3 regions of the Rhodococcus sp. P4_E4 genome follow, and region 3 is predicted to be linked to each of the others. Evidence: riboswitches for the same ligand, from Rfam matches in the RefSeq annotation. Region 3 holds a riboswitch; each other region holds the start of a gene.

The links. A riboswitch is a leader RNA that binds a small molecule or an ion and turns the genes downstream of it on or off. The one in region 3 is predicted to bind cobalamin.
Region 1: linked by a shared signal. The riboswitch ahead of AC1DVN_RS28555 (CbtB domain-containing protein) and the one ahead of cobN (cobaltochelatase subunit CobN) in region 3 are both predicted to bind cobalamin.
Region 2: linked by a shared signal. The riboswitch ahead of AC1DVN_RS03615 (ABC transporter substrate-binding protein) and the one ahead of cobN (cobaltochelatase subunit CobN) in region 3 are both predicted to bind cobalamin.

What each region holds. Positions count from the first base shown of each region.
Region 1 is NZ_JBFUJB010000031.1:48,106-58,223, forward strand. It holds gene AC1DVN_RS28535 (helix-turn-helix transcriptional regulator) at 1-1,719, shown strand, start outside; gene AC1DVN_RS28540 (HIT family protein) at 1,758-2,183, shown strand; gene AC1DVN_RS28545 (alpha/beta fold hydrolase) at 2,168-2,905, opposite strand; gene mhuD (mycobilin-forming heme oxygenase MhuD) at 2,951-3,259, shown strand; cobalamin riboswitch at 3,347-3,485, shown strand; gene AC1DVN_RS28555 (CbtB domain-containing protein) at 3,511-3,705, shown strand; gene AC1DVN_RS28560 (CbtA family protein) at 3,696-4,472, shown strand; partial or broken gene AC1DVN_RS28565 (NAD(P)-binding domain-containing protein) at 4,517-6,277, opposite strand; gene AC1DVN_RS28570 (hypothetical protein) at 6,418-7,563, opposite strand; gene AC1DVN_RS28575 (acetoin reductase) at 7,783-8,562, shown strand; gene AC1DVN_RS28580 (GAF domain-containing protein) at 8,640-9,908, shown strand; gene AC1DVN_RS28585 (DsbA family oxidoreductase) at 9,887-10,118, opposite strand, start outside.
Region 2 is NZ_JBFUJB010000002.1:137,338-147,455, forward strand. It holds gene AC1DVN_RS03590 (error-prone DNA polymerase) at 1-708, opposite strand, end outside; gene phoA (alkaline phosphatase) at 978-2,510, shown strand; gene AC1DVN_RS03600 ((2Fe-2S)-binding protein) at 2,538-3,308, opposite strand; gene AC1DVN_RS03605 (ABC transporter ATP-binding protein) at 3,305-4,138, opposite strand; gene AC1DVN_RS03610 (FecCD family ABC transporter permease) at 4,135-5,175, opposite strand; gene AC1DVN_RS03615 (ABC transporter substrate-binding protein) at 5,172-6,167, opposite strand; cobalamin riboswitch at 6,284-6,431, opposite strand; gene AC1DVN_RS03620 (MMPL family transporter) at 6,501-8,621, shown strand; gene AC1DVN_RS03625 (hypothetical protein) at 8,751-8,873, shown strand; gene AC1DVN_RS03630 (SDR family oxidoreductase) at 8,924-10,118, shown strand, end outside.
Region 3 is NZ_JBFUJB010000019.1:127,275-137,392, reverse strand. It holds gene AC1DVN_RS21015 (TIGR01777 family oxidoreductase) at 1-51, shown strand, start outside; gene AC1DVN_RS21010 (PPOX class F420-dependent oxidoreductase) at 57-437, opposite strand; gene AC1DVN_RS21005 (GMC oxidoreductase) at 656-2,296, shown strand; gene cobN (cobaltochelatase subunit CobN) at 2,336-5,956, opposite strand; cobalamin riboswitch at 5,996-6,128, opposite strand; gene cobG (precorrin-3B synthase) at 6,180-7,322, shown strand; gene AC1DVN_RS20990 (precorrin-8X methylmutase) at 7,342-7,968, shown strand; gene cobJ (precorrin-3B C(17)-methyltransferase) at 7,965-9,452, shown strand; gene AC1DVN_RS20980 (HNH endonuclease) at 9,479-9,838, shown strand; gene AC1DVN_RS20975 (nuclear transport factor 2 family protein) at 9,835-10,118, shown strand, end outside.

The DNA.
Region 1 (10,118 bases), on a different contig from region 3:
GTGACGCTGGAGACAGCCGGCTTGTTGTCGCGCGTCGAGGCCGAAGCCGACGAAACATGGGCATTGCCTCCCGCCATTCGACGATCGATACTCGCGCACCACACCCGCGCGGGAATCGATCCGTCGCAACGTCTTTCATTCCTCGCTCACAATCGACTCGACAACGGTCATCACGCGTCGGCGCTGGACTACGCGGTCGAGGCACAGAACTGGACCCTGGCAGTAGACATCGTCGAACAACATTGGGTGACGATGATCGTGCATAACCTGGACTCGGTTCGCTCCGCCCTCCAACGGATTCCGGCGGAAGCTGCCGACAAGCACTCTGCCGTTCAGGCCGGGCGTGCCTTGTTCACGATGCATCCGAGCAAGCGATCCACGGTAATCGACTTGCTACCCGAATCGCCGGCCGAACTGTGGGAACTCGGCGCCCAACCCAGCGCGAAGGACGCCTTGAGCATCGCCTGCGTTCAATCGATCATGCTCAGGATGGCCGGTGAATACGGGCTCTCGGCAGAGACCACCAGGCGGCTGTCTCACCTCAGCCGCAGTGCGCTGGAAAACAATCCGGAAGCGGTCAGCGCACAACTCCCCCTGATGCGACTTCAATGGGCGATCAATTTTCAATTGAGCGGCAGGTTCACCGAATCCACGATCAAGGCTCGAATGGCATACAACGGCGCCCTGTCTCACGGAGTCGACTTCATCGCTCGCAACTCTGCGGGTAGTGCCGCCCTGAATTGGGCTTTGGCAGGTGAGCCGCGGCAGGCCAGACACTGGTTCGAACTCGAACAGAAGCATCCTGACCCCGGGGGTTGGCTCGAACCTGTAGTCAAGATCGCCGGCTTGACGGCACGGGCTCTCGCCGCTCTCGACACACTCGACTTCGGTGACGCACGTATCGCACTGACCGACCTCGGCGTTCCGTCTGACACCGAGGAGCTATGGGCGTTCGTCGTCTATGCGCACAGCCAATTCGCCCTGACTCAGAGCAGTGCATCTTCCGCTCTGTCCTTGCTCCACAACGCGATTGGAGTGCATTCCAAGCAGTACACGGCCACGTCTTTCGCGCTTCCTCTGCTGCAATCCGCAGAAATCGATCTCCTGCTCGCACTCGGCGAGGGAAACAAGGCGACGGCTCTGGCCAAGGAAATTGCCGATCCTGCAGCCAACCCGTGGACGCTCGCGTCGGTGGCGCGTTTACGTCAGCGAATCGGCCAGAACGAGGCCGCTGTGGCGCTGTGCCATCAGTTCGACTGGTCTGGCGAATCCTATCCGCGGGCACAGATGGAATCGCTTCTGGTGCAAGCGGTTGCACACTCCGAGCTGGGTGAGCCACGCCTCGCCTCTCAGGAGTGGTCCAGAGCGTGCAGTATCGCGGACCAAACCGGACTTCTGCGTCCGTTCGCGACCATTGGATCGGCGGACGTCGAGAAACTCGAATCGATGGCAGTAACAAAATCGCGTGCACTCGCCGAGTTCTCGAAAAGGGCTCCTGCGGAATCATTTCCGGGATTCGTACGTATCGTGGAGCTGACCGAACGCGAACAGAAGGTCCTCTCACTCCTGGCGCTCGGCATGGGGTCGGCCGCGATGGCCGACAAACTGTACGTGTCCGTCAACACCGTCAAGACTCAACTGCGCACTCTCTACAAGAAGCTCGACGTACACAATCGAAACGAAGCGATCACGAAGGCACGTCAGCTGCGCCTGCTGTAGTCCCGGGTCGGATCTGATTCGGACTACATTCTGTAGGCATGAGCACCGATACCTGTGTCTTCTGCAAGATCGTCGCGCTGACCGAGCCGGCGATTCTCGTCCACGAGAGCGAGACGACTCTTGCATTTCTCGACGCCCGACCGGTGAGTCGCGGACACACCCTGGTGGTCCCCAAGCGTCATGCAGAAAACCTCGATGCTCTCGAAAGCCACGAGGGCGCAGAGATGTTCCGCGTCGGCACGCTCATCGCCGGAGCTCTACGCCGCTGCGACATCGCCGCTGACGGAGTCAACTTTCTCGTCAACGACGGGCGTGCCGCGGGCCAAACCGTGTTTCACTCGCACCTCCACGTCGTCCCCCGCCATCGCGGCGACAAGGCGAAGTTCGCTGCCGGACTCCTGGCCAGGCGAGCCGTCGAACTGGAGCAGGTGGGCGCGTCGATCCGCAGTCAGCTCACCGTCTGAAGGAATTCCGTCACCACTTCGCGATAGCGCTGCGGTTGATCGTCGTGAACCAGGTGGCCTGCGTCGGCAATACGTACGTACCGAGTTCCCGGCCTCTCGGCCATCTCTCGCATCTGTCCCTCGGGGGTGATGGTGAACTCTCCCTCGATCAGCAAGGTCGGCACGTCGATCGCCTTCCACTGATCCCAGAAATGCCTCGTGCCCCACTCCTCCGAGATGTCGCGGAAGGTCGACACCTCGCCGTGCAGGTACCACCCGTCGTCGCGGCGGTCGAAAGAGTCGAGAAAGTACTGGCCGGCGACGGGCCCGAAGAATTCCTTCATCGCGTCCTCGGAAGCAAACGGCTGCGGCCACGCCGAGATCATCTGAGCCCAATCCGCGGCGGTGCGTCCGCGAAAATCCGGAGCCATGTCTTCGAGGACCAGTGCACAAACCTTTTCGGGATGCGATGCGGCGAAGCACCACGCGTGCAGAGCCCCCATCGAATGGCCGATCACGATCATCGGCTCCTCGATGGACGCAACGGCAGATGCCAGGTCGTCGACGAATGCCTCGGTGGTCAGCTCTGACGGCGCGGGCCGGCCGTGACCGGCGGCGTCGAACGTGTAGACGTGGCCGAACTCGCGGATCCACGGCACCTGGCGTCGCCACGTCCTCGAGCTGCCCATGAGGCCGTGCAACAACAGAATCGGTTGTCCTGTTCCACCTTCGTCATGCAACACGAGTGTCACGGTACGCGGTGAAGGTGCGCGGGTAATGTCGCTTGCATGGCAGTCGTGAAGATCAATGCAATCGAGGTCCCCGAGGGCGCCGGCCCCGAACTGGAGAAGCGCTTCGCAGCACGCGCTCATGCAGTCGAGAACTCCCCGGGCTTTCTCGGATTCCAACTCCTCCGCCCCACCGCAGGTGAGAGCCGCTACTTCGTGGTGACGCAGTGGGAGTCCGAGCAGGCGTTCGCCGATTGGCGTGACGGCCCTGCCCGCGAAGCCCATTCCGGCGAGCGTGCGAAGCCCGTCGCTTCGGGTGCGTCGTTGCTCGAGTTCGAAGTTGTTCTGGACGTCGCCGCAAAGAGCTGATCTAGAACGATTGTGCCCGCCTTGGCGGGCACAATCGACGGTCATCTCGGCTTACGCGTTGACACGGTGCGGGCAGTAGTGCAAAAGTTCGCATGTAAACGCGATGGTCCGACAGGAATCCGGTGAAAGCCCGGAGCGGTCGCGCCACTGTAATTCGAGGTGAAGTGCCTTTTTCGGCACGACTATTTCGACAGCCAGACACTTCGGCCATCGCATGGACCTAGGGGACGCGAAAATCCCAGGAGGCTTCGATGGCTCTCGCCTATTCTCCCGATACGTCGATCGATTCGACTCGTCTTGCTTTCCTCGCCGCTGCAGTAGTTCTGTTCGCGATGCTCGCTCTCTACCTGGTCGGATTCGACCAGGGCGCTATCTCTCGCACCGGCATGTACATGCATGAATTGATGCACGACGGTCGACACTTGATGGGCCTGCCGTGCCACTAGTCGACAATTTCACGAAGCTTCTCATTCGTGGTTTGTTGGCTGGTTTGATCGCAGGCATCCTTGCCGGCGGAGTTGCATTCGTGCTGGGTGAACCGCACGTCAATGCCGCCATTGCGATCGAAGAAGCCAACAGCGCCACCGGTGAGGTTGCCGGCGAAGCCGCTGGGCATTCGCACGGTGACGAAGAAGAACCACTGGTGAGCCGCGACGGGCAGCGCGCCGGGCTGTTCCTGGCCACAGCGCTGGCCGGACTGGCACTCGGGGCGATCTTCTCGGTCGTTGCCAATTACGCTCGACGACTCACCGGAATGTCCGGGCCGTTGTTGGCGATCACCATCGCCGTCGGTGGTTGGCTGGCCATCGAGGCCGTGCCCTTCTTCAAGTACCCGGCCAATCCGCCGGCCGTCGGAGATCCCGACACCATCAACCAGCGCACACTGCTGTGGCTGGCCGCCGTGATTCTCGGGCTACTGTCCGTCACCGCGGCAGCAGCGGCGGCAAAGGCAGTTTCCGGGCACGAGTTCCTCAGCGTGCGCATCGCTGCTCCGGTGGCTGCGTTCCTGGTGATCGCCACGATCGGTTACGTCTCGCTTCCCGGCATCAACGAGGTGGGCGAGGACTTCCCGGCAACTCTGCTGTGGGAGTTCCGACTTTCCTCGCTCGCTACGCAGGCGACGCTCTGGCTCGTACTCGGGTTGGCATTCGCCTTCCTCACCGAGCGCGCGACCAAGAACACCGAAGTAGCAAAGAAGTACGCCCTTCGCTGAACCTGCTGTGCGCCTTTATTAACCGCGGGCGGTTAATAAAGGAACGCCAAGTACAGCGAGTAGTGGCGCGACTGGTGCAGATTGCCTCCGTGGAACCACAGCGCTTCCTGCTGCGTCGGCTTCCACATGTTGCGCTGCTCGCCTTCCCACGGTCCCGGATCCTTGGTGGTATTCGAGCCCAGGCCCCACACCTTGCCGACCTTGTCGGCGGTGTCCTGACCGATCAGATCCGCCACCCAGCCGTTCATCGAGCCGTAGCCGGTCGCGTAGACCACCACGTCGGCAGGCAATTCCGTACCGTCTTCGAGGATCACGCTGTTCTCGGTCAGCTCACGAATGTTGCCGTGCGCGAGCTTGATGTCTCCATTGGCAACCAGTTCGGCCGCGCCGACGTCGATGTAGTACCCCGAACCGCGGCGTAGGTACTTCATGAACAGACCTGAACCGTCGTCGCCCCAGTCGTGCTCGAAGCCCGCCTTCTCGAGGCGATCGTAGAAATCCTTGTCGCGCTCACGGATTGCGTCGTACACCGGGATCTGGAACTCGTGCATGATCCGGTACGGCAGCGAACCGAACGTGAGGTCCGCCTTGTGTGTCGTCATGCCCGCGGCCAGTGCTCGCTCCGAGTACAGATCGCCCAAGCCCAAATCCATCAGCGAATCCGACTTCACGATGTGCGTCGAGCTGCGTTGCACCATCGTGACGTCGATGCCGTTCTCCCACAGTGCGCCGCAGATGTCGTGCGAGGAGTTATTGGCCCCGATCACGACGACCTTCTTGCCCACGTACTGATCCGGGCCGGGGTGCTTGCTCGAGTGGTGCTGATCGCCGAGGAACTTGTCCTGCCCGGGGAACGTCGGAACGTTGGCCTTGCCGGACATACCCGTCGCCATCACCAACTGCTTGGGACGCAACGTCAGCTTCTCGCCGTTGCGGTTGACCTCGACGGTCCATTCCTGGGTCTTCTCGTCGAACGACGCAGAGGTGCAGGTCGTGGAACTCCAGTACGGAACCTCCATGACCTTGGTGTACATCTCGAGCCAGTCGCCGATCTTGTCCTTGGGCGCGAACACCGGCCAGTTGTCGGGGAACGGCATGTATGGCAGGTGGTCGTACCAAACCGGGTCGTGCAGGCACAGGGACTTGTAGCGTCCACGCCACTGGTCGCCCGGCCGCTCGTGGCTGTCGATCACGATGGCCGGAACTCCGAGTTGGCGCATCCGGGCACCGAGGGCGATGCCTCCCTGGCCGCCGCCGACGATCACGACGTAAGGCTGTGTGGTGTAACCGAGTTCGCGATCCTCGATCTCCTTCTGCTCGGCCCACGTGATGCGGTTCGGGTCTGCTCCGTGCTTCGCTCCACGAGGCCGGCGAGTGCCCTTACCTTCTTCGTGTCCCTTCAATTCCTGCAACGACGTCAGCAGGGTCCAACCTTCATCTCCTTTCAAACGAAGGTGCCCGTGCGCGCGACCGGTTGCAGTCTCGAATTCGATCCAGGCCGACGTGACGCCGTCGGCTTCGTCGGGTGTCTCGGTGGTCCGGAATCCCGAAGGATCGGTGTCGTCGAGACGCTCGGAGAGCATGTCGGCAATCTGCTCGCGACCTTCGACGGTCTTGATGTTCCAGGTGAACGACACCAAGTCGCGCCAGAAGCTGTCGAGTGCAAATTTGCCTGCCACACGCTCGATGTCACGAGCCGCGAGGGCCGACTCGAAATCCGCCAGCCAGGCGTCGACGCGTTCCTGAGGTGTCACCGCCGTCAACTTCACCTCGGGGGTGACTGCGGAATCGATGGTTTGCGTCATCACTTCTCCTTGTTTGTGAATGTGACACACAGCACATCCCATAAGTGGCCCCGGTCACAAGCGTTGCAGTCTGTTGCAATCAGCGGGCGCGGTGCCGCCGCCCGATACCGGTTACCCGCACCGATGTGCGGGCAACCGACTCACCCCTCAGTAGGCTTGAATTTGCCGAGTCCCAGCGACTGAAATCCCACGACGTAGAACAGCGTCCACAACACGGCCCAGTCCACGAAACCCAGTGCATTGCCGTGTAATCCGTCGACAACTGCCGGCTCGTGAAGAATGTGCTCTGCCGCAAAGCGGTAATAGAACAAGAATGTGACCACCGCGAGCGCAAACGTGAGCAGCGCGCGGATCGCCAGGTTGACCCCGTCCGCAAAGCCCGTGGGCTTGTTACCGAAGGCGTTGGCCCAGAAGATCATCCAGAAGACCCAGCACACACCGAGCTGCGCCGGGAACTGATGGACCACACCACCCAACTCGGCAACGGCATCGCTTCCCACCAACACCTTCACGACCGGAAGTGCCACGAAGTACAAGCCGGTTCCGACGGCGAAGTTACCGATCGTGGCTGCGAGCGCCGTCTTACCGCCGCCGCCGAACAGTCGCCACGGCCAGTTGTCGAGCGTCTGGCCAGTCAGGATCACGACCACCACGACGCAGTAGAACCACCCGAGTACGGTGTCGACGGGCATCAACGGATCCGTGGCGGACAGCGACACGGACGGCAGACCGAACACGAAGTACAGCGCCAGCGTCGGAACGGCGACAAACGCGATCTCACACAAACCCACCAACGGCTGCTTCATCCCTAGGGAAGTCCACGGCCAATGCTGCCAGTTCAGGACCACCATCACCCAGGTCCCGAAGCCGAAGAGCACGAACAGCGCACCCGCGAAATATCCGAGGCCGCCCTCACGATCGGCCGCGAAATCCGGGTACATACTCCCCAAGCCGTTTGCCAGGAGCCACGTCACCACGACGGCGAAGGCCGCGGTCGCGACCATGATCGCCAAGCCTTTCGCCGGCTGTGGGAGTCGATCGAAGCCGGCGAACTCGCAATTGAAGCCGATGAACACAACAAAAAGGATTGCCCAGAAAAGCGCCGCGTTGAACGGCAGAGGATAGAAACTCCAGGGACTGGTGGTCGGATCGGCCAGAAGGTACCAACTCGCCACGGCCAGCACGAGAACGATCACGAGGTTCGCGATCCCGAACCCGATCCAGCGGCGTGACGGTTGTCGGCTCGGCGTGGCCGGTTCCGTGGGTGTGTCGACTGTAGCGGTCATGTGCCCTCTCCCAGATTGTCTCGCAAGATGATTCGCGAAGTGGTGGCGCAACTATGGAACCGTCGCGCGGGGTACCGGGAGGGTTGCCGAGGGTTGCAACTGCTGTCCGATTTTCCGGAATTGCAACACGGTGCAACCCTTCCGCATTGTGGTCGCCGTCACATACAAATCACTCACCGGTTCACAACCGACTGGTTCACTGCTTACGAGGAGATCTGCATGAGCATCACGGGCAAGGTAGTACTGGTCACCGGCGCCGGCCAAGGAATCGGACGCGGAATCGCTCTCCGCCTCGCCCACGACGGCGCCGACATCGCGTTGGTCGACCTCGACCAGACCAAGCTGGATGCGGTTGCCGACGAGATCAGACAGATCGGTCGTCGTGCGACGACGTTTATCGCCGATGTCAGCGATCGCGCGCAGGTTCACGCCGCAGTCGAACACGCGCACAGTGAGTTGAGCGGATTCGACGTCATCGTCAACAACGCGGGAATCGCTCTCGTCGGCCCGATCTCCGATGCGACGCCGGACGAGGTCTCCAAGATCTGGAGCGTCAACGTCGACGGTGTCCTGTGGGGAATTCAAGCCGCAGCGGCAAAGTTCCAGGCGCTCGGTCAGCGCGGAAAGATCATCAACGCGTCGTCCATCGCCGGTCATGACGGGTTCGCCATGTTAGGTGTTTACAGCGCAACAAAATTCGCGGTCAGGGCCCTCACTCAGGCTGCGGCCAAGGAATACGCGACCGACGGAATCACCGTCAACGCGTACTGCCCCGGCGTCGTGGGCACCGACATGTGGGTGACGATCGACAAGAGGTTCGCCGAGTTGACCGGTGCGCCAGAGGGCGCCACCTACGAGAAGTTCGTCGGCGGAATTGCGCTGGGTCGAGCTGAAACCCCCGACGACGTAGCCGGTTTCGTCTCTTACCTCGCTGGGCCCGATTCCGACTACATGACCGGGCAGGCCGGTCTCATCGACGGCGGTCTCGTCTACCGCTGACCGAGGTGTCTTCACTGAAAGCGGCGTCTTCGCCGAAAGCGGTGTCTTCACTGAAAAAGCGGTTGCCAGAGCCTGCGATGCCGCCCGGCGAGGATCCTCGCGACTACGCGAGGACCCTCGCCGCGGTGTACGACGCGACGATGGCCGGAGACCGCGCACCGGCCCGCCCAAGGGACGTGGTGCGCCGATCGTGGCAGCGCCTGCGCGAACTCGGTATCGATCCCGAGCACAGCCGGGTCGAACCGTCGATGGACGTCGCCGAACTCGATCTCCGTCGTCGTGAGTCCGGACTGTACGACGTACTCGACGACGTGACACGCGGACTCGAATCGGTCACCGCGAGCGGTGAGAACATCATGGTCGTCGCAGATCTTCGCGGAACTGTACTGTGGCGCAGCGGTTCCCATCGCGTACTGGACCAAGCTGCGCGTCTGGGATTTGTCGAAGGGGCGAACTGGGCGGAGGACAGCGTCGGCACCAATGCCATCGGAACGGCATTGGTGTCACGACAGGCGGTTCAGATCTTCTCGGCGGAACACTATGCGCGCAGCCATCATCCGTGGACGTGTGCGGGGGCGCCCATCCGCGATCCGCGGGACGACCGTGTCATCGGCGTCGTCGACATCAGTGGTCCTGCCAAGACCGTCCATCCCACGACGCTCGCTCTGGTCGACGCCGTCGCACGCCTCGCTCAATCACACCTGCGCGACAAGCATCGGGACAATCTCGATCAACTACGTTCTGTTGCAGGGCCGATGCTTGCACGAAGCGGATCACCCGCATTGGTGATCGACACCCACGGATGGGTCGCAGCGGTCGACGCGTTACCTCATCGCTCGCGCGTGCTGCTCCCCGCAGCTTTGGCTCCCGGCAGGGCATGGTTCCCGGCCCTGGGCCTGTGCGAACTGGATCCGCTTCCCGGCGGGTGGCTAATTCGACCGATCGCCACCGGCGAGAGAATCAGCGCGCCCACGGTGCATATCGATCTGCGCGATTCCGAGAACATGTCGGTGACCGTCACGTCGGGTTTCGGCGAATGGGCATACGCCCCCACCCAACGACATGCGGAGATTCTGTTCCTCCTCGGATCCGAGAGACGGGGACTGACTGCATCGCGGTTGGCGCAAGATCTGTTCGGCGACCCGGCCCGCACGGTGACCGCGCGGGCCGAGATGTCGCGTCTGCGAAAGAACCTCGCCGGAGTTGTTGCAGCGCAGCCGTACCGGTTCGTCGATGCAGCGCACGTGACGTTGTCCTGCCCCGTGAACGGCGCACATCTGTTGCCGTTTTCGAACGCCCCGGCGGTGCGTGCCGCTCGCCTTACTCAGGCCGGTTCGGAGGCCTGAGTGAGCAACTGCAGAAACACCTCTTCGGGCTGAGCGCCGGACACGGCAACCGCACGGTTCGCGACAAAGAACGGAACGCCGCTGACCTGCAGTTGGCGGGCCATGGAGAGATCTTCGCGGACAGCCTCCGCTGCGGCATCGGAGCCCAGTTGCTCGCGCACGACATCGGCGTCGAGGCCGACGCTCACGGCCAACTCGACCAGCACCTCA
Region 2 (10,118 bases), on a different contig from region 3:
CAACCCATGATGAGTGAGCTCCACCGACACTCGCTCCGCCCCGAAACGCTCGACCAGATCCTGCAAGGCCTCCGCCGCGGCTTCGCGACCACCCGACGTCAAGGCTTGCCGCACATGACCTTTGCGGCACCCGGTCAGGATCTGCCAGTGCCCACCGGCGGCTTCGGTCAGCGCGTCGTAGTTGTACTGCAGTTTGCCCTTCTCACCGCCCGCCAGATGTGCGGCGGCTATCTCCCGCGAAAGACGGCGATATCCTTCCTGCCCACGGGCAAGTACCAGAAGATGCGTTCCACCGGGATCTGCCGTCCCAGTTCTGGGTACCGAATCGAGCGACAACTCGGCCCCGAACACGGTCCGCATTCCCCATTCACGCGCAGCCTCCGCAAACCTCACCACGCCGTAGAACCCGTCGTGATCGGTGACGGCAATCGCCTCGAGCCCGAGACGCACAGCTTCCTCGACCAGTTCTTCCGGCGGTGATGCGCCGTCGAGGAAGCTGAAGGCCGAGTGAGCGTGCAGTTCTGCGTAAGGAACCACGCCGGTGCCACGAGTGAGTTCGCCTGCGTGATACTCGCCGCGCTTTCGTGACCAGGCGGGACTGTCACTTCCGTCGCCCGGGAACAAATCCTCGTGTTCCACGCGGCCTGGCCGTCCGGACAGCACCCGTTCCATCTCGGACCACGTCGGCGGCCCATTTCCCCAACCCACACTGACCTCGCACCTGATCGAGCCGGCCGTCACGGGACGACCGACTGCTCGAGGATGCCGAAAGGGAAGACGCACCACATACATCGAACTGATGTTCGATGCAGATTCAGTCTGACAGGTCACTCACCCGCAGTCAACAGAGCGAATCTCAACCCTCACCGTCTCGTCACATTCAGATGTACGCATGTCTGCACTCCGTTCACTTTGGCCCCAGATCATTAGCGGCGTTCATAATCTCCATCCATACTGTTTCCAGGAGTACTACTCGTATGTCGTTCTCGCGCAACACACGTAGGTTGACGGCCGTCGCCGGCGCCGTCGCCGTTCTGGCCGCTGCCGGCTGCAGCAGCAGTGCCGACGAGGCAACAGGTTCGAACGGCACGACCGTCGATCGCGCCGCGACCGGCGAACTGTCCTCGAACGGTGGTGCTCGCCGCATCGACGGTGATCAGTCGGCTGCAGTGCGTGACGCCGTCAACGCTTCCGGCGCGAAGAACGTCATCCTCCTGATCGGGGACGGCATGGGCGACTCGGAGATCACCGCCGCGCGCAACTACGCCGAGGGTGCTGCTGGCAGCTTCGCCGGCCTCGACGCCCTGCCGATCACCGGCCAGTACACGCACTACGCGCTGACCAAGGACGGCAAGCCCGACTACGTCACCGACTCCGCTGCCAGTGGATCGGCATGGTCCACCGGCACCAAGACCTACAACGGCGCGATTTCCGTCGACATCAAGGGGCAGGCCCAGTCGACCGTCCTCGAGATCGCCAAGGCGAACGGCAAGGCCACCGGCAACGTCTCCACCGCCGAGGTACAGGACGCCACCCCCGCAGTGCAGGTCGCGCACGTCAGCGGCCGCAAGTGCTACGGACCCGAGGCGACGTCCAAGTCCTGCCCGGAGAACGCCATCGAGAACGGCGGCAAGGGATCGATCAGCGAACAGCTCCTCGACACCCGCGCCGACGTCACCTTTGCCGGCGGCGCCAAGTCCTTCGCTGAAACCGCGAAAGCCGGTGACTGGCAGGGCAAGACCCTCAACGAGCAAGCTGCCGCTCGTGGCTACCAGCTGGTGAAGAATGCCGCCGAGATGAACGAGGTCGGCAAGGCCGATCAGGACGCACCCGTGCTCGGGCTGTTCGCCGACGGCAACATGCCCGTCCGCTGGGAAGGCTCTGTCGCCACCCGCGACGGTTACCTGCAGCCCGCCGAAACCTGCGTCGACAACCCCAAGCGAACCTCCGACGTACCGAAGCTCGCGGACATGACGCAGAAGGCAATCGACCTACTGAAGGTCAACGACAACGGATTCTTCCTCCAGGTCGAAGGTGCCTCGATCGACAAGCAAGACCACGCAGCCAACGCGTGCGGTCAGATCGGTGAAACCGTCGACCTCGACGAAGCTGTGCAAAAGGCACTCGAATTTGCGAAGACCGACGGAGAAACCCTGGTCATCGTCACAGCCGACCACGCTCACACCAGCCAGATCGTCACCAACGTCAGCGCAGACGACATCGCCACCATCGCCAAGGACCAGAACATCCCGGTCGAGCGCGCCCAGGAAATCGTCTACCCCGGCCTGACCCGCAAGCTGACCACGAAGGACGGCTCGGAGATGACGATCAGCTACGGAACGTCCGAAGATCCGGCCGTCGAATCCGAAGGGCATACCGGAACTCAGTTGCGCGTAGCAGCTTTCGGTCCCCACGCGGCCAATGTCAGCGGCCTCACGGACCAGACCGACCTGTTCTTCACGATGACCGACGCGCTGGGACTCGACCGTTCCAAGGTCGCAGCTCACTGACCCGACCCGGTAAAAGCCTGGGTCCAGTCACACCAGAGCAGCCAAGGCGCGCACCCGGTCTTCGGGTGCGCGCTTCGGGCAACTGGTGCACTTACCTTCACCGGGCACCTCGTAAATCAGGCAGCACGACGCGCGCTGCGTGAATCTGCGTCGCCCGGATGCCACCGGTGTCAACGGATTAGAAACGCGCACAACACTTTCATTGCGGTCGACATCGACGAAACGCGGGACGGGAATGCCCGGGTTCTCACCGCGGAGAACATCGATCAGACCAGCAGCAAATGCACTTCCGCGCTCCCTCGCGCTACCGGCGGCGTCGAGGCTGCGATTGGCGATGGAGTCCGTCGCGATCGCCCACAGCGCCTGCTGCCGAACGCCGGACACCTCGGCGAGTACCTCGATCACGGGACTGAGTGAGCGGAGCATCGCGTGGCCCAACTCCGCCACACTCCGCGAGATCGGAATGACCGATCCGGCAGCAAACCCGCCCAGATAGCCGTTGTCACGCAAGAAGATCCGCCCACCGTTCAACGATGGATCGGCCGCGAACCCGGTGACCATTCCGGTTCCGATCGGAATGCCAGTCAGCGTGGAACTGGCCGAGTACCACCACAATGTGCCGTTCACTCGGCTGTCCGCACTCCCCCATCGCTCGGCCGTATCAGCGACACGTGCTGCCAACCACTGGGGGTCGGTCATCAACACCGCGGGCACCGTATCCGGATACGCGCTCAGGTTGTCGAAGAACGGCACCGCTAATGCCATACGGGCGTAGATCCCGGCTACCGATTCCGTCATGCCAGCCCCAATATCTCCATCCGCGGACGTACTCCGCGTTCGACTCGCGCCTTGATGCCGAAAACCTCGGCCAACAACGGCTCGTCCAACACCTCGACCGTAGACCCACACGCGCGGAGTTCACCTTCGGTGAGCACGGCAAGGTTGTCGCAGTACTCGACTGCCAACCGTAGATCGTGCATCGTGACCACAACCGCGAGCCCCGCCGACGCAAGTTCGGCGAGCAATTCCATCACGATCAACTGGTGACGAAGATCGAGATGATTGGTCGGCTCGTCCAGCAACAGAACCTTGGGCTGCTGAGCCAATGCGCGCGCTATCGAGACACGTTGCCGCTCACCACCCGACAGGGTGGACACGTCGCGTCCGGCAAGCTCGACCAAACCAACCTGCTCGATGCACCGGTCCACGATGGCGGTATCTCGCTCAGTGCTTCGGTCCAACCAGCTACGGTGCGGAGTTCGTCCGAGCGCGATCGATTCACGAACCGAAAGTCCTGCCGAGACAGTAGGTTCCTGGACGCTCGCCGAGATGGTTTTGGCGATGTCCTTACGCGAGAGCGTCGTCGAGTCGGCTTGATCGATCAGAACTGCGCCACCTGTCGGAGTCAAAGCGTTGTAGCAGCAGCGCAGCGCCGTCGTCTTGCCACTGCCGTTGGGTCCGACCAAGCCCAATATTTCACCGGACGTCACCGCGAAAGTGATGCCGCGCAGGACTTCGCGGTTGCCAAGCCGCGCCCGGGTCTCGACGAGTTCGAGCAGAGGCGCAGCTTCGGCGTCCTTCGGGAGTGTCTCTGTTCTGGCCTGTGTCACTGTTCTGGTCTGCGTCACTGTTCGAGCCTCCGATACTGCCGGTAAAGCATCCAGACGAAGATCGGTGCACCCACGAGGGCGGTGATCACTCCGACCGGAACTTCGGTGGATTGTGCCACCGAGCGCGCAGCGGTATCCGCGGCAACCATCGCGACGGCGCCCAGAAGGGCTGCAGCAGGGAGCAGTCGAATTGCTCTGGTGCCGACGATGAAACCGGCCAGATGTGGGATCAGGAGGCCAATGAATCCGATTCCACCGGCAACGCTGACTGCCGCGCCCGCCAGTACGGAGACCGCAAGCAAGGACAACACACGGAACCGCCGGACGTTCATACCGAGTGCAGCAGCCCCGTCGTCACCGGTCTGCAAGACGTCCATCCACCGCGAACTGAACAGAAGGGCTGTGCCGACGACGACCAGTGCGATCGTCGGGAAGATCAGCGTCGACCATCGCGCATCACCGAATCCGCCGGCAATCCAGTGCATCACCGACGTCACGTGCCGATCATCGGCCAACACCAGGATGCAAAAGGTGATGAGCGCCGAGAATATCTGGGCGAGCGCTACACCCACCAAAATGATCGCGGTCGGCTGCGGATACCGGCCGCCGATCAGCAGTGCGAGAAACAACGGGATCATCGCCCCGACGAATGCTGCGACCGGAATCGTGAAAACCCCGAGGAGGCCGGCGCCGAAACCCAGCACCGAGACGAGCACCACCATGAATCCCGCACCCGACGAAACTCCGAGCAGATACGGGTCGGCAAGAGGATTCCGTGTGACAGCCTGAGCAACAGCACCCGACATCGCCAAGGAAGCACCCACGACCGCAGCCGTGAGTGCACGTGGCAGGCGGGAGTCGATCACGATCGACTCCCGCGCCGCGGTCCACCACGTTTCGAAAGTCCCTGGCGCCAAACGGGCTCCGACTATCGCCCAGACGTCACCGACGGGAATGCGAACCGATCCCAAGGAGACGGCCAACCCCAGGACGATCGCCAAGGCGACCGCCAAGCCGACAAGTAGGGCGCCGTACCCGTAACGCGTGCGGGTCACTTCGCCGCGTCAGCGCCCGGATGGAAGGCCGTCGCGATGGTCTGTGCCGAACGCACCAACCGTGAACTCTCGAACAGGTCCGCGAGAGGAACCACGACGAACCGGTTCTGCTGCACAGCAGGGGTGGTCGCCATCAACGGCTGGGCGCGGAGGAAGTCGATCTTCTGCTCGGCGGTCTTGTCTCCGTAGTCGATGACCACGATCGCCTGGGGTGCACGCTCGGCAACAGCTTCCCACGATGCGTCGATGTAGGGCTTTGTCCCTTCGGCGAAGATGTTCGAGACGCCGGAGTATTCCGCGACCAATTGACCGACGCCGACTCCGCCGATAGTCGTCGGAACCTGGTCACCACTGTCGTAGAAGAAGGTCGGTACCGGCGCCGCGTCTCCGACCGAAGCGCGGACGGAATCGAGACCATCGCTGATCTCCTCTGCGACCTCGCGGGCGGAATCTTCGACGCCCAGGACTCGACCGAGTTGCGTGTAGTCGTTCTCGAGCAATCCGATGTCGGGGAAACCGGTGCCACAGTATTCCGAGAAGAGGAAGGTGTTGATTCCGCGCTCGCCGAAAGCGTCTCGGGAACGGCCTTGCTTCTCGTTGAAGGCACTGGTCATTCCTCCGACCACGAAGTCCGGATCGACGTCGAGGACCTGCTCCATGCTGGGGAACGTATCGGAGAGGCTGGGAATCTTGTTGAATACATCGGCGGTCTCCGCAGTTGGCGGGTTGTCGCTGTACGCCCGACCGACGATCCGGTCACCCGCACCGATTTCGATGAGCGCCTCGGTGACATGCCCGTTCAAAGACACGATGCGCTGCGGCGGCGAGTCGAAGGTCATCTCTCGATCGCAGTTGGTCACGGACACAGCCTGTGCGAAGGATTCCGCAGCAGACGCGGACTCTGATTCCTGGCCTTTGGAACAACCTGCCGAAACAAAGGCGACCGCGATGAGAACAGCGGCGGCGCGGGACGGGGAGAACTGAAGTGACACGGGGACCTCGTAAGGGCTCTGAGCCACGAATGAGAATCCGACAGACAACTCCGCCCGCACACTGATACTCGGCCAGAGCTCCTGCTGGACTTCCTTTTCGTAGACCACGACGAATGGATGTCGCACACCGCGCGGTGGGTAATCGGGCTTGCCGACGCTCGGTGACTACCGAGAATCGACCTACCGTTGCGGGTCAGCGCCGGATTCGGACCGGCTTCCCCCACACACGTGGCTTGCAAGTGCTTCGAGCAGTATGCATGACGTTTCCGATTCAAGACCAAACGCCCACTACAGTCGATCTGGCCAGACGCCCCCACACACCGGAGTTGATACATGACACGCTGGGCCCAAACCGTCGTCGCCCGGAAATGGTGGGTACTGAGCCTCGCGGTTCTGATAGTTCTCATCAGTGGGGTGTGGGGACTCGGAGTGTTCGGCAAGCTCAGCCAGGGCGGCTTCATCGATCCGGGCAGCGACTCCGCGAAGGTTGCGGACATCATCGAAGACAATCTCGGACCGCAGACCCCGGACATCATCGCGATCTACTCACCCACAGACGGTAAGACCCTCGACGACATCGGGCCGGCAGTGACGGCCGCCGTCGACCAGTTCAAAACGGAAGTGCCGACCGCGTCGGTGAAGTCGTATTGGGGAACGGACGCCGCGGCCAAGGCCAGTCTGCTCTCGAACGACGGATCCATGGCGGCCGTTGCGATCACGTTGGCACCGGACTCGGGCGTCACACCTGCTACTTTCGCCGATCTCTTGCCGAAGCTCGAAGTTGAAGGTGCCGAGGCACAATTCGCGGGTAACACCGTCGTCGGCGTCGCGTTCAACACCAAGCTGGAGAAAGACCTGGTGGTCGCCGAAGCCATCGCCATTCCGATCACTCTGGTGCTGCTGGTCTTCATCTTCGGCGGCGTCGTCGCTGCGGCGGTTCCGGTGTTCGTGGGTGTACTCAGTGTCTTGAGCGCCTTGGCGGTTCTGCGAGTCCTCACGCTGATCACCGATGTGTCTTCGTTCTCGATCAACGTCGCTTCTCTTCTCGGGTTGGGACTTGCAATCGACTACGGACTGTTCGTGGTCGGTCGGTTCCGTGAAGAACTGAATTCGGGCTCGGACCCGGGAGCGGCTGCGCAGCGGACAGTTCTGACCGCGGGTCGCACCGTCATGTTCTCGGGTCTGCTGCTGATCTGCGCGTTCAGCGGCATGCTCGTTTTCCCGCAGGCCGTCATCCGGTCTTTGGGTTTCGGTGCGATCGCAGCAGTACTGAGCGCGGCGGTTCTGTCGCTGACCGCTGTGCCTGCGCTGCTTGCCATTCTGGGGCATCGCATCAACGCCCTGACGTGGCGCAAGGATGCGGCGCAACGCGGCGAGGAACGCTCGCGCAAGTTCTGGGGCCGCGTCGTCACGTGGGTGATGAAGCGTCCGGTCGCGGTCTCGGTGACGATCGTGGCCGTGCTGCTCGTGATGGCCTCGCCGCTGCTCGGTGCCCGTTTGGGAGAACTCTCGTACACCGCACTCCCGGACAACGACCCCGCTCGCGTCGCAATGGACACGTTGGTCAACGACTTCCCGCAGACCGGCAACGGCGCGACGATGATCCTTCAGGCCGAGGACGGGAACACTCTCACCCCGGCCGAAGGTGCAGCGATCGCCGAGTCCGCCGGTCAGGTCGAGGGCATCGGTCAGGCGACCGTCGTCGCGAGCACCAATCAACTCATCGCGGTTCAGGCTCTCTACAGCGAGGGCTCTACGCCCCAATCACAGAGCACCGCAGTGACAGATCTGCGTGCGATCTCCGCTCCCGACGGAACAGTGCTGCTTGTCGGTGGCGGTCAAGCCATGGTCGACGACGGCAACAACGCCGTCCTGCACTGGTTGCCGGTGATGATCCTCATCATGGTCGGATCCACCTTGATCCTGTTGTTCCTCGCGTTCGGTTCGGTGGTCCTGCCCATCAAGGCGGTACTGATGGCCGCGCTGAGCCTCGCGACCACCTTCGGAGTCCTCACCTTCGTCTTCCAGGACGGTCACGGCGTCGAACTCCTCGGGGTCAGTCAAACTCCGCTGGAGGCGACGTTCGTCGTGCTCATCCTGGCGGTGGTGTTCGGATTGTCCACGGACTACGAGGTTTTCCTGATGTCCCGGATGGTCGAGGCCAAGAACGCGGGAGCGACGACGGAGGAAGCAGTCAAGTTCGGAACCGAACGCACCGGCCGAATCGTGACGGCCGCCGCCCTACTCCTGATCGTGGTGACGGGGGCATTCGCGATGTCCGGGTTGTCGGTGATGAAGTTCCTGGGCGTCGGCATGATCGTCGCGCTGATAGTCGACGCGACCATCATCCGCATGTTGCTCGTGCCCTCGCTGGTGAAGTTGATGGGCGAAGCGAACTGGTGGGCTCCGGCCTGGATGAAAAAAGTTCACGCGAAGGTCGGCATCGGCCACTGATTTCGGGCCACTGATCACGCACTAGTGGATTTCCCTGATCGGGCAGTCGTCCTCGAGGATGACTGCCCGATCGCCTAAATCGCTCCGCAGGGCGATGTTCTCCGAAGCTGATTTCGTCAGACTTGGAGCATGACAATTTTCGAATGGATCCTTGCAATCCCCGCTCTTGCACTTGCCGTCGCGTTCCTGTTTTCGGGAATCATCACTGCGGGCATCGACTTCGACACCGAGGATGGCGTCATGACGCACTGATGTCCGGTTCCCTCTAGCCGTCGATCTTACTTTGGAGTAAGTTACCGACCATGGCCACATACATCGTCACTGGCGGTACCGGGTTCCTCGGACGAGCTGTACTACCGCTCCTGCTCGAGCATGATGAAACTGCTCAAATCCACGTGCTGGTCAGAGCGGGTTCTGTCGCAAAACTCGAAGCACAGGTGTCGGCAATTCCCGGCGGCGATCGAGTGCTTCCGCTCGTTGGCGATCTGACCGAGCCCGAGCTGGGCATCGACTCTCCCCCGCCGGCCGACCATGTCCTTCACCTCGGCGCGATCTACGACATCACGGCCGGAGACGAGCAGGCTTCGACGAATGTCGAGGGCACACGCTCCGTGGTCGAACTTGCTGCAAAGCTGGGAGCCACCCTTCATCACGTGTCATCGGTTGCAGTCGCAGGCGACTATCCGGGCACGTTCAGTGAGACCGATTTCGATTGCGGCCAAGGCTTTCCGACGCCGTACCACCGAACCAAGTTCGAGGCCGAGAAGCTCGTTCGAGAACGAGAAGGCCTCACCTGGCGTGTTTATCGGCCGTCTGCCGTGGTCGGCAACTCCGTCACCGGAGAGATGGACAAGATCGACGGACCGTATTACTTGTTCCCAGGTCTGACGCTACTCGCGAAACTACCTGCAGCACTACCTGTCCCGATCCCCAACCTCGGGGCGACCAACGTGGTGCCGGTCGACTATGTGGCCGCTGCCCTCGTCGAGTTGATGCATGTGCCCGGCCGTGACGGCGAAGCATTCCATCTCGTCAATCCGAAACCTCAACCGGTACGCGAAATCTATGCCGGCCTCGCCAAGGCCGCCGGAGCGCCGCGGCCCGCGCTCAGCCTGCCGGGCGTGATCGCCAAACCCTTTGTCTCGCCATTGCCGATGGACTCGGCAGAATCGGCACGAAAAGTCTTCCTCGATCGCATCGGCATGCCTGCAGCGTTGCTCGACAACATGACGATGGCGCCGACCTTCACCTCCGAGAGAACCGTTGCCGCCCTCGCCGGATCAGGCCTGACGGTCCCCGAGTTCGGCTCCTACTCGACGGTCTTGTGGAAGTACTGGCGCGCAAACCTCGATCCCAATCGCGCACGTCGCAACCATCCCGAAGGACCACTGGTCGGTCGGATAGTCCTGATCACCGGTGGCTCGTCCGGAATCGGCAAGGCCTCTGCCATCGCCGCCGCCCAGAAAGGCGCCACAGTTCTCCTGATCGCACGCCGCA
Region 3 (10,118 bases):
TTCACCTATCCGCGGTTCGATTCAGCGTTGGACGATCTGCTCGGCAACTGACGCGGTCAAGCTGCAGTGATGGCAAGTCCGATCGTTCCGGTCTTGCCGCGGCGCAGGAGACTGCCTTTCAAGGTGATCCAGCCAAGGATTCCGTAGCGACGCGCGATCGCGTCGCGAGCATGATCGGTGCCCGGCGCGTCGAGGATCTCGGCGACGGCGGCAACCGGTTCACCCTTCGGATTTCCCCGCGCGTCACACGCGGCGACTGTGACCAAGGGGTTTCGCTTGATGCGCTTGACCTTGTAGGAATCGGTGACGGTCCACATCAGGAGCTTGTCGCCGTCCGGCGCGGCCCAGAGCGGCGTCGCCACCGGCGTTCCGTCCTTGCGGAAGGTAGTGAGTAGGACGTACTTGGCCTCGGAGACGCGCTTGAAGTCGGAGTTCACTCCTCGAGGATAGGGGCGGGAACCTCTCACTGGACACCGATGAGCCTCGGCGACTATCCGGCGACCTTCCGCAATCGGCTGAAACATGCCACTTATGCACGTTTTCTCCGGTTTCTGTGCGCATTCAACATGCCGTTTCGTCCCCAAACTCCATCTCGAGTTATTCTGAGGCAAATCGTCGAACTGGGGAGTCGAACAAACACATGCAGCGTCGTGACATGCAGCGTCGTGACTTTTTCAAAGCGGCCGGAGTGGGGGCAGCAGTTGCAGCCGCGACACCGCTCATGTCGACATCGATCAGCCACGCCGCCCCCGCGCCTCTGCGTGCGCTACCGATGGGTGCCGATCACTACCGCGCACTCGTCCCCGAGTTGTTCGTACCCTCGCCCACTCCCCCGGAACATTCCGAAGCCATCGTCATCGGGTCAGGTTTCGGCGCCAGCGCGACCGCTCTCCGGTTGGCGCAGAGCGGCACCCAAGTCACCATCCTCGAACGCGGACTCCGATGGCCGCACGATCCGCAGCGGGAGATTCACACCTCCGACATGCTGGCCGACGGCCGCGGAGTTTTCCGGCGCACATCGTTCACCAACCTCACCGGACTCCCGGTGGTGTGCGACTACTTCAGCGGCGTCCTCGATGCCACCGACTACGAACACATCTCGGTCTGGCGCGGCGCTGCAGTCGGCGGTGGTTCCATCATCTTCACCGGCGTGATGATCGCGCCCGAGCGCCGATTCTTCGACGCAGTCTTCGGCAACTCCCTCGACTACGACGAGATGGCGTCCACCTGGTACCCCAAGGTGCGCCAGATGCTGCGTCTGAGCCCGTTGCCCGAAGACATTTACCAAACCCCGAATTTCGGTCACTCGCGTCGTTGGGATCAGGACGCTCGTCGTGCCGGATTCGATCCGCAGCGGATCGACGGGATCTGGAACTGGGACGTGGTGCGCTCAGAACTCGACGGCCGAACCCGAGCCTCGGCCACTGTCGGTGACAGCAACATGGGTAACTCCAACGGCGCGAAGTTCGACCTCACGCAGAACTACATTCCCGCCGCCGAAGCCACCGGACGAGCCACCGTCTGTTACGGACATCAGGTGCTCGCGATCAGTCGCGAACGTGATGGACGCTACGTCGTCGACGTCGAATCGACGGATCCGACGGGTGGCGTTCTGGCCCGGAAGACTCTTACCTGTGACCGTCTGTTCCTCGGCGCCGGTTCGATCGGCACCTCCGAACTGCTGGTACGCGCCCAGGCGACGGGCGCGCTGCCGAACCTCAACGAACACGTCGGTAAGGGCTGGGGAACGAACGGCGACGCCGGGATGGTGCGCTCGTTCGGCTTCAGTGACGGCACCGAGCAAGCCGCACCGTCGGCATCACGCATCGTCGACGAGTCGGGAATGCCCCTCTCCCTGGAAAACTGGTACGTCCCCGGGCTACCCGTCAACATCGGCATGCTCGGAACCTTGGGTATGACCCTCGATTCGCAGCGCGCCGACTTCGCCTACGACGGCGGCTCCGATCGGGTGGTGCTGAACTGGCCGAAGAACGGCAACGACGCCACCGTCGAGGCCCTGCGCGCCGTCCAGAACAAGATGGCCTTCGCCGGCACCACGCTGCCGTCCGCCCTGCCGTTCGCGAAAGACGTCAATTCCTCGTTCACCGCGCATCCCCTCGGCGGTGCGGTTCTGGGCAAGGCCACTGACGGCTACGGGCGAGTCAAGGGCTACGACGGCCTGTACGTGATGGACGGCGCTGCCATTCCGGGCAGCACCGGCACCGTCAATCCGTCACTGACCATCACTGCTCTGGCGGAGCGGAACATCGCTCAGATCATCAAGTCCGGACGCTGAAACACTTCAGCGCCCGGACCTGCCGGTGATTCTCGAGGTTTACTCCCCCTCGAGTTCGCCTTCGGTTTCGAGGTACACCTGACGCAAGCCGTCGAGTGTCTTCTGCTCGGGGTGCTCCCACATGTTGCGCTCGGCGGCTTCGAGGAGCCGCTCGGCGATTCCGTGCAGGGCCCACGGGTTGGATTGCGTCATGAACTTCTGGTTCTGCTCGTCCAGAACGTAGGTCTCGGCGAGCTTTTCGTACATCCAGTCCGCGACCACGTTGGTGGTGGCGTCGTATCCGAAGAGGTAGTCGACCGTGGCTGCCATCTCGAAGGCCCCCTTGTACCCGTGACGGCGCATCGCGTCGAGCCAGCGGGGATTGACCACGCGCGCCCGGAAGACACGTGCGGTCTCTTCCGAAAGTGTGCGTGTGCGAACCGATTCCGGCCTAGTGCTGTCGCCGATATATGCCTCGGGCGACTTTCCGGTCAGCGCGCGCACGGTGGCAACCATGCCGCCGTGGTACTGGAAGTAGTCGTCCGAATCGGCGATGTCGTGCTCACGTGTGTCGGTGTTCTTGGCCGCCACGTTGATTCGACGGTAAGCACTGCGCATGTCGTCGGCTGCCGGGATTCCGTCGAGCCCACGGCCGTACGCGAAGCCGCCCCAGTTGGTGTACACCTCGGCGAGGTCGTCGTCACCGCGCCAGGTCTTGGAGTCGATGAGTTGCAGCAGTCCGGCGCCGTAGGTTCCGGGCTTCGAACCGAAGATACGGGTGGTCGCACGCCTGGCGTCGCCGTGCTCGGCAAGGTCGGCCTGTGCGTGGGCGCGCACGTAGTTCTGCTCGTCCGTCTCGTCCAGTGCCGCGACCAGCTGAACGGCGTCGTCGAGCAGTGCGAGCACGTGCGGGAACGCATCACGGAAGAATCCGGAGATGCGGACGGTGACGTCGATGCGCGGGCGGCCGAGTTCTTCGAGATCGATGACTTCGAGGTTGACGACGCGTCGGCTTGCTTCGTCCCAGACGGGGCGAACACCGAGGAGCGCGAACACTTCGGCGATGTCGTCGCCGGAGGTACGCATTGCGGCGGTTCCCCACACCGACAGACCCACCGAGCGCGGGTACTCGCCGTGATCGGCGAGATAGCGAGCGGCGAGCGACTCGGCCATCGCCTGACCGGTCTCCCACGCCAGGCGTGAAGGAACTGCCTTGGGGTCGACGGAGTAGAAGTTACGACCAGTGGGAAGAACGTTGATCAGGCCGCGCAGCGGCGAACCGCTCGGACCCGCGGCGATGAATCCGCCGTCGAGCGCGTGCAGGACCTGCTTGATCTCGTTGTCCGTCTGCCGCAGACGCGGAACCACTTCGGTGGCCGCGAACTGCAGGATCTTCACGACGGTCTCGTCGTCGCTGAGTTGTTCTGCCGCAGCGGGGTTCCAATCGGCGTCGTACATGCCGCGAACCAGTGCGTGCGCCTTTTCCTCGACGTCGTCGACACGGCTGCGCGACTCGTCGCCGTCTTCGCTGAGCCCGAGTGCTTCACGCAAACCGGGGACGCTCTGTTCGCCGCCCCACATCTGACGGGCACGCAGCATGGCGAGGACCAGTTCGATTTCGGCGTCGCCCTGGGGTGCACGGCCGAGAATGTGCAGACCGTCGCGGATCTGGACGTCCTTGATCTCGCACAGCCAACCGTCGACGTGCAGGAGCATGTCGTCGAACACGTCTTCTTCAGGCCGCTCGGCGAGGCCGAGGTCGTGGTCCATCTTGGCGGCACGCATCAGTGTCCAGATCTGCTGGCGAATAGCCGGGAGCTTGGACGGATCGAGTGCGGAAATGTTGGAGTGCTCGTCGAGCAGTTGCTCGAGGCGGGAGATGTCGCCGTAGCTTTCGGCACGGGCCATCGGCGGGATCAGGTGATCGACGAGCGTCGCGTGAGCACGACGCTTGGCCTGTGTTCCCTCGCCCGGGTCGTTGACCAGGAACGGGTAGATCAGCGGCAGGTCGCCGAGCGCTGCGTCGGTGCCGCAGTTGCTGGACATGCCGAGCGTCTTGCCCGGCAACCATTCGAGGTTGCCGTGCTTGCCGAGGTGCACAACGGCGTCGGCGCCGAATCCGCCGTTGTCCGGGGTGGCAGCGATCCAGCGGTAGGCCGCGAGGTAGTGGTGGCTCGGCGGCAGATCCGGGTCGTGGTAGATCGCGACAGGCTTTTCACCGAATCCCCGCGGCGGCTGAACCATGAGGACGATGTTGTTGAATCGCAGTGCCGCGATGACGATTTCGCCGTCCGGATCCTGCGAGCGATCGACGTACAACTCGCCGGGCGCTGTGCCCCAGTGTTCTTCGACTCCGCTGCGCAGTTCCTCGGGCAGGGTGGCGAACCAGTCGCGGTACTTCGCTGCCGAGATGCGGATCGGATTGCCCTCGAGCTGCTCGGCGGTAAGCCAGTCGGGATCCTGTCCGCCGGCCGCGATCAGGGCGTGGATCAGCGCATCGCCGTCCTTGGCTGCCAGGCCGGGAACTGCGTCAGGGCCGTCGACCGGACCGAGGTCGTAACCGGCAGAACGCATTTCGGTGAGCAGATCGATTGCGCTCGCCGGAGTGTCGAGGCCGACGGCGTTGCCGATACGGGCGTGCTTGGTCGGGTACGCCGAGAGCATCAGAGCAACGCGACGCTGGGTGGTCGGAATGTGGCGAAGCTTGCCGTGACGGACGGCGATACCGGCGACACGGGCAGCGCGCTCGGCATCGGGGACGTACGTGGACAGCCCGTCGGAGTCGATTTCCTTGAAGGAGAACGGGACGGTGATGATGCGACCGTCGAACTCCGGCACCGCGACCTGCGTCGCGACGTCGAGAGGCGACAGTCCGTCGTCGTTCTCGTCCCAGGTGGCGCGGCTACTGGTCAGGCACAGCCCCTGCAGGATCGGGACGTCGAGTGCAGCGAGTGCGGCGACGTCCCAGGCTTCGTCGTCCCCACCAGCGGACGCGGTGGCGGGCTTGGTGCCGCCGGCAGCAAGAACTGTCACGACCATGGCGTCGGCGCGGCGGAGCGTGCTCAGAAGTTCGGCTTCTGCGGTTCGCAGAGATGCGCAGTAGATCGGCAGCGCAGTGCCACCGGCCTCGGCGACCGCGTCGCACAAGGCCTGGATGTACCGGGTGTTTCCGGCCAGGTGCTGGGCGCGGTAGTACAGAACTGCGATGACCGGACCGCTCGCCGCGTCGAGATCGGGCGCGAAATCAGCGATTCCCCAGGAAGGCAGGTGAGCCGGCGGCTCGAAACCGTGACCGGTGAGCAGGACGGTGTCGGAGAGGAAGTGGTGCAGCTGTGCCAGATTCTGCGTGCCACCCTCAGCCAGGTAGTTGTGCGCCTCGGCAGCAACACCGGCGGAGACCGTCGAGCACTCCATGAGGTCGGCATCCGGCGCGTGCTCGCCGCCGAGAACGACTACGGGGAGTCCGGAGGCGAGGACCATCTCCAAGCCGTCTTCCCAACTACGACGGCTGCCGAGGATACGAACGATCACGAGGTCGACGCCGTCGAGCAAGGGCGGCAAGTCCTCCGAGACCAGCAAGCGTGAGGGGTTGGCCCAGCGATAGGAGACGCCGTCGCCGGCTTCCTGGCTGGCGCGGGCGCTCAGCAGATCGGTATCGGACGTGGAGAGCAGAAGAATCACGGGTGAAGCCTTCCTGGGGTTTCGCGCCCCGTGGCACAGATCTGTCATCGACGGCGGTTGAGGGTCTGACTCGTGTTTCCGAGCGGAAACACGTCCCGCTCGAGCAACACTCACAGTGGCGCGACCGCACCGGACTTTCACCGGTTTCCTCAACTGCCGTCACTGGTGGTGGTGATGCTACCGGTCCGCAGAAGGCACTCATGACAGGTCGTACCCTGGAGCCATGCCCACGGACCGTTCACAGCCAGACGCGTGCCCGGGTGCACTGCAAGTTCACCACGCCGCCGACGGCGCACTGGCACGCGTGCGCCTACCCGGCGGACTCCTCACCCCGGTCCAATTGCAGACGCTCGCCGACGCAGCGCGCGATCTCGGCAACGGGCAGATGGAACTCACTTCGAGGGGCAACGTCCAACTGCGCTCGGTCTCGGATCCCGAAGCCTTCGCGGCGCGAATCGCGTCGGCCGGCCTGCTGCCGTCCGCGACGCACGAGCGAGTGCGCAACATCCTCGCGTCCCCACTGTCCGGCCGTATCGGGGGCGTCGCCGACATTCGTGAACTGGTCCACCGTCTCGATTCGGCGATCCAAGCGGATCACGCATTGGCGGATCTGCCAGGGCGAACCCTGTTCACCCTCGACGACGGGCGCGGAGACATCACCGGGCTACGGGGCGATTTCGGACTCCATGCGCGCAGCGCCACCGAGCATTCACTGGTGCTCGCCGGTCACCACACCACTCATCTCGTCCAGGCGGACGACGCCGTCGAATTGCTCCTCGAGGTGGCTCGATCATTCCTCGACGTCCGCGACAAGCACTGGCGCCTGGCCGAGGTTCCGGACGGAATCGAACGCACCCTCGAGCAGCTGGGTCTGAGCGCCGAGTCCACCGGTGCTGCGGACCTCACGCCGGATGCACGGCCCACCATCGGCTGGCTCGAGCAGCGCGACGGGACCGTAGCCCTGGGCGGAGGCTTGCGATTCGGGCTGCTCGACGCTCGGCTGGCCGAGTTCCTGGCCGCCGTCGACAAGCCCGTTGTCGTGACGCCGTGGCGATCGGTGCACATCTTCGACCTCGACGAATGGGCTGCCGAGCAGGTAGTCCGGGTGTTGGCGCCGATGGGGTTGATCTTCGACGAGAACTCACCGTGGCTCGACGTCACCGCCTGCACCGGAAGCCCGGGATGCGAGAAGTCGCTCGCCGATGTGCGCACCGACGCAATCACCGCCGTCGAGCAGGCAGAACTGCCCGTCGTCGGGCGCCAGCACTGGGCCGGGTGCGACCGCAGCTGCGGACGTCCCCGCGGGGACGTAGCGGATGTGATTGCGACGGGTGACGGTTACCGGGTGAATCCGGCCGATCGGTGATGCCTCTATCGTGTGGCACATGATCGAGTACATCCGTGACGGCGCGGAAATCTATCGCCAGTCCTTTGCCACCATTCGGGCCGAAGCCGACCTGAGCCGTTTCCCGGCGGATGTCTCGCAAGCTGTAGTGCGCATGATTCATGCAAGTGGCCAGGTCGATCTCGTCGACGACGTCGCCTTCACACCCGGTGTCGTCTCGGCTGCGCGCGCAGCTCTGCGCGACGGCGCGCCGATTTTCTGCGACGCCCAGATGGTGGCTGCCGGCATCACGCGCAAGCGTCTGCCCGCCGGTAACGACGTAATCTGCACCCTCGGCGATCCGCGGGTTCCCGTGCTGGCGTCGACCATCGACAACACTCGCTCGGCGGCTGCTCTCGAACTGTGGGGAGCCAAGCTCGAGGGCGCTGTTGTCGCGATCGGAAACGCACCCACCGCACTGTTCCATCTCCTGAACCTCATCGAAGCCGGCGCGCCCCGTCCGGCCGCCATCGTCGGAGGTCCGGTCGGCTTCATCGGCGCTGCCGAGTCGAAGGAAGCCCTCATCGAACACGCCAGCGGGATCGATCATCTCGTGCTCCGCGGCCGACGCGGCGGCAGCGCGATCACCGCGGCCGTCGTCAATGCGATTGCGAGCGAAGTCGAATGAGTGCAGGCAAGCTCTGGGGTGTAGGTATCGGCCCCGGCGATCCCGAATTGGTGACCGTCAAGGCCGCCCGCGTCATCGGCGAGGCCGATGTGGTTGCGTTCCACTCCGCGCGGCACGGCAAGAGCATCTCCCGCGGAGTTGCAGCGCCGTACATGCGCGAAGGACAAATCGAAGAACACCTCGTATACCCCGTGACCACCGAGACCGTTGATCATCCCGGCGGATACCAGGGCGCGATGGACGAGTTCTACGAAGCGGCTGCCGAACGGTTGGCAGTTCACCTCGCGGCCGGTCGAACCGTCGCGTTGCTCGCCGCCGGCGATCCGCTCTTCTACAGCTCCTACATGCACATGCACAAGAGGCTGGCCGATCGCTTCGACGCCGAAGTGATTCCCGGCGTCACCTCCGTCAGCGCGGCATCTGCTGCACTCGGAAAGCCGCTGGTCGAGGGTGAAGAGATCCTGACGATCCTGCCCGGAACATTGCCGCAGGCTGAGCTGACCAGGCGGCTCAAGGAAACCGACGCCGCTGCCATCCTCAAGCTCGGACGCACGTTCCCGCCGGTCCTGCAATCGCTCGAGGATTCCGGCCGTTTGGATGAAGCGCACTACGTCGAGCGTGCGAGCACCACACGTCAACGCGTCGAATCCGCTGCCGAGGTCGACCCGGACGGAGTTCCGTACTTCTCGATCGCCATCGTTCCGAGCCCGTCGAACAACCCTCGACCTGCAACCGAATCCCGCGGCGAGGTGGTCGTGGTCGGACTCGGACCGGGCGACACCGCCTGGACCACACCCGAAGTGGCGTATGAGCTTTCGTTGGCAACCGACCTCGTCGGCTACGGCCCTTACGTCGATCGCGTGCCGACGCGTCCGGGCCAGCGGCGCCATTCCAGCGACAACCGCGTCGAAGCCGAACGCGCCGCGATGGCGTTGGACCTGGCGAAGAACGGCGCCCGTGTAGCTGTCGTCTCGTCGGGAGATCCCGGCGTATTCGCCATGGCTGCTGCAGTTCTCGAAGTTGCCGCCGAAGACCAGTGGCGCGGCGTGCCGGTACGCATCCTTCCCGGTATGACGGCGGCAAACGCTGTCGCCAGTCGCGTCGGCGCTCCCCTCGGGCACGACTATGCGGTGCTCTCCCTCTCCGATCGCCTCAAGCCGTGGGATGTCGTCGCTCGCCGTATCTCGGCAGTTGCAGCCGCAGATATGGCATTTGCGGTCTACAACCCGGCGTCGAAGTCGCGGACGTGGCAGGTCCAAGCCATGAAGGACCTCGTACTCGAACACCGCTCCCCCGATACTCCTGTTGTCATCGGGCGCGATGTTGCCGGAGCCGAGGAATCAGTTCGCGTCGTGACCCTCGGCGAGCTCGAGCCTTCCGAAATCGACATGCGGACTCTGCTGATCGTCGGATCGTCGATGACGACGGTCGTCGAAACCGGTTCGGGCCGTCAGGTGTTCACCCCGCGGCGGTACCCGGAGTAACCACCACTCGGCGATAGCATGGCGTCATGCCCGTCAACCGGACCCGGAAAGCCAGATACGCGCGCAAACGCAAACGCCGAATGGATCTGGTGGAGCACGACCTGTCCGTCGAGCAGTGGTCCGCGCTCAAAGCGGCCTGGGGTGGCTGCGCGTACTGCGGCGAGCCGGACGAGTCGCCGCAGCGTGACTGTGTGCTGGCGATCTCCCGCGGTGGGCGCTACACGCTCGACAACATCGCACCGGCGTGCCGCTCGTGCAATGCAAGCAAATGCAACAGCGAGGTCACTCTCTGGTTGCGGCGCAAGGGGTATGACGAGAAGGCCTTCCTCCTGCGACACGCGGAGATAGGTATCGAGATGAGGGCGCAGTTCTCGGAGCAGTCGTGACGACCCCGCACGAGTTGCGCCCGATCCTCGACGAGTTGATGGAGTTCGAACCTCTGTTTCACCGAACTCGAGTAGCGATGTCACGAGACGAGTTCGATGCGGTCGTCGACCCGGAGTTCCGGGAGATCGGAGCCTCCGGCGCTCGATACACCCGCGACTACGTGCAGTCGGCAGTCGCGAGCCGGCGACTCCGCGGCGAGGTGAACGACGCCGCCGAACTCGGGTGGAGGGTTGACCGGCCGGCGCTGAGCAGGATCGCGCCTGACACCTATCTGGTGAC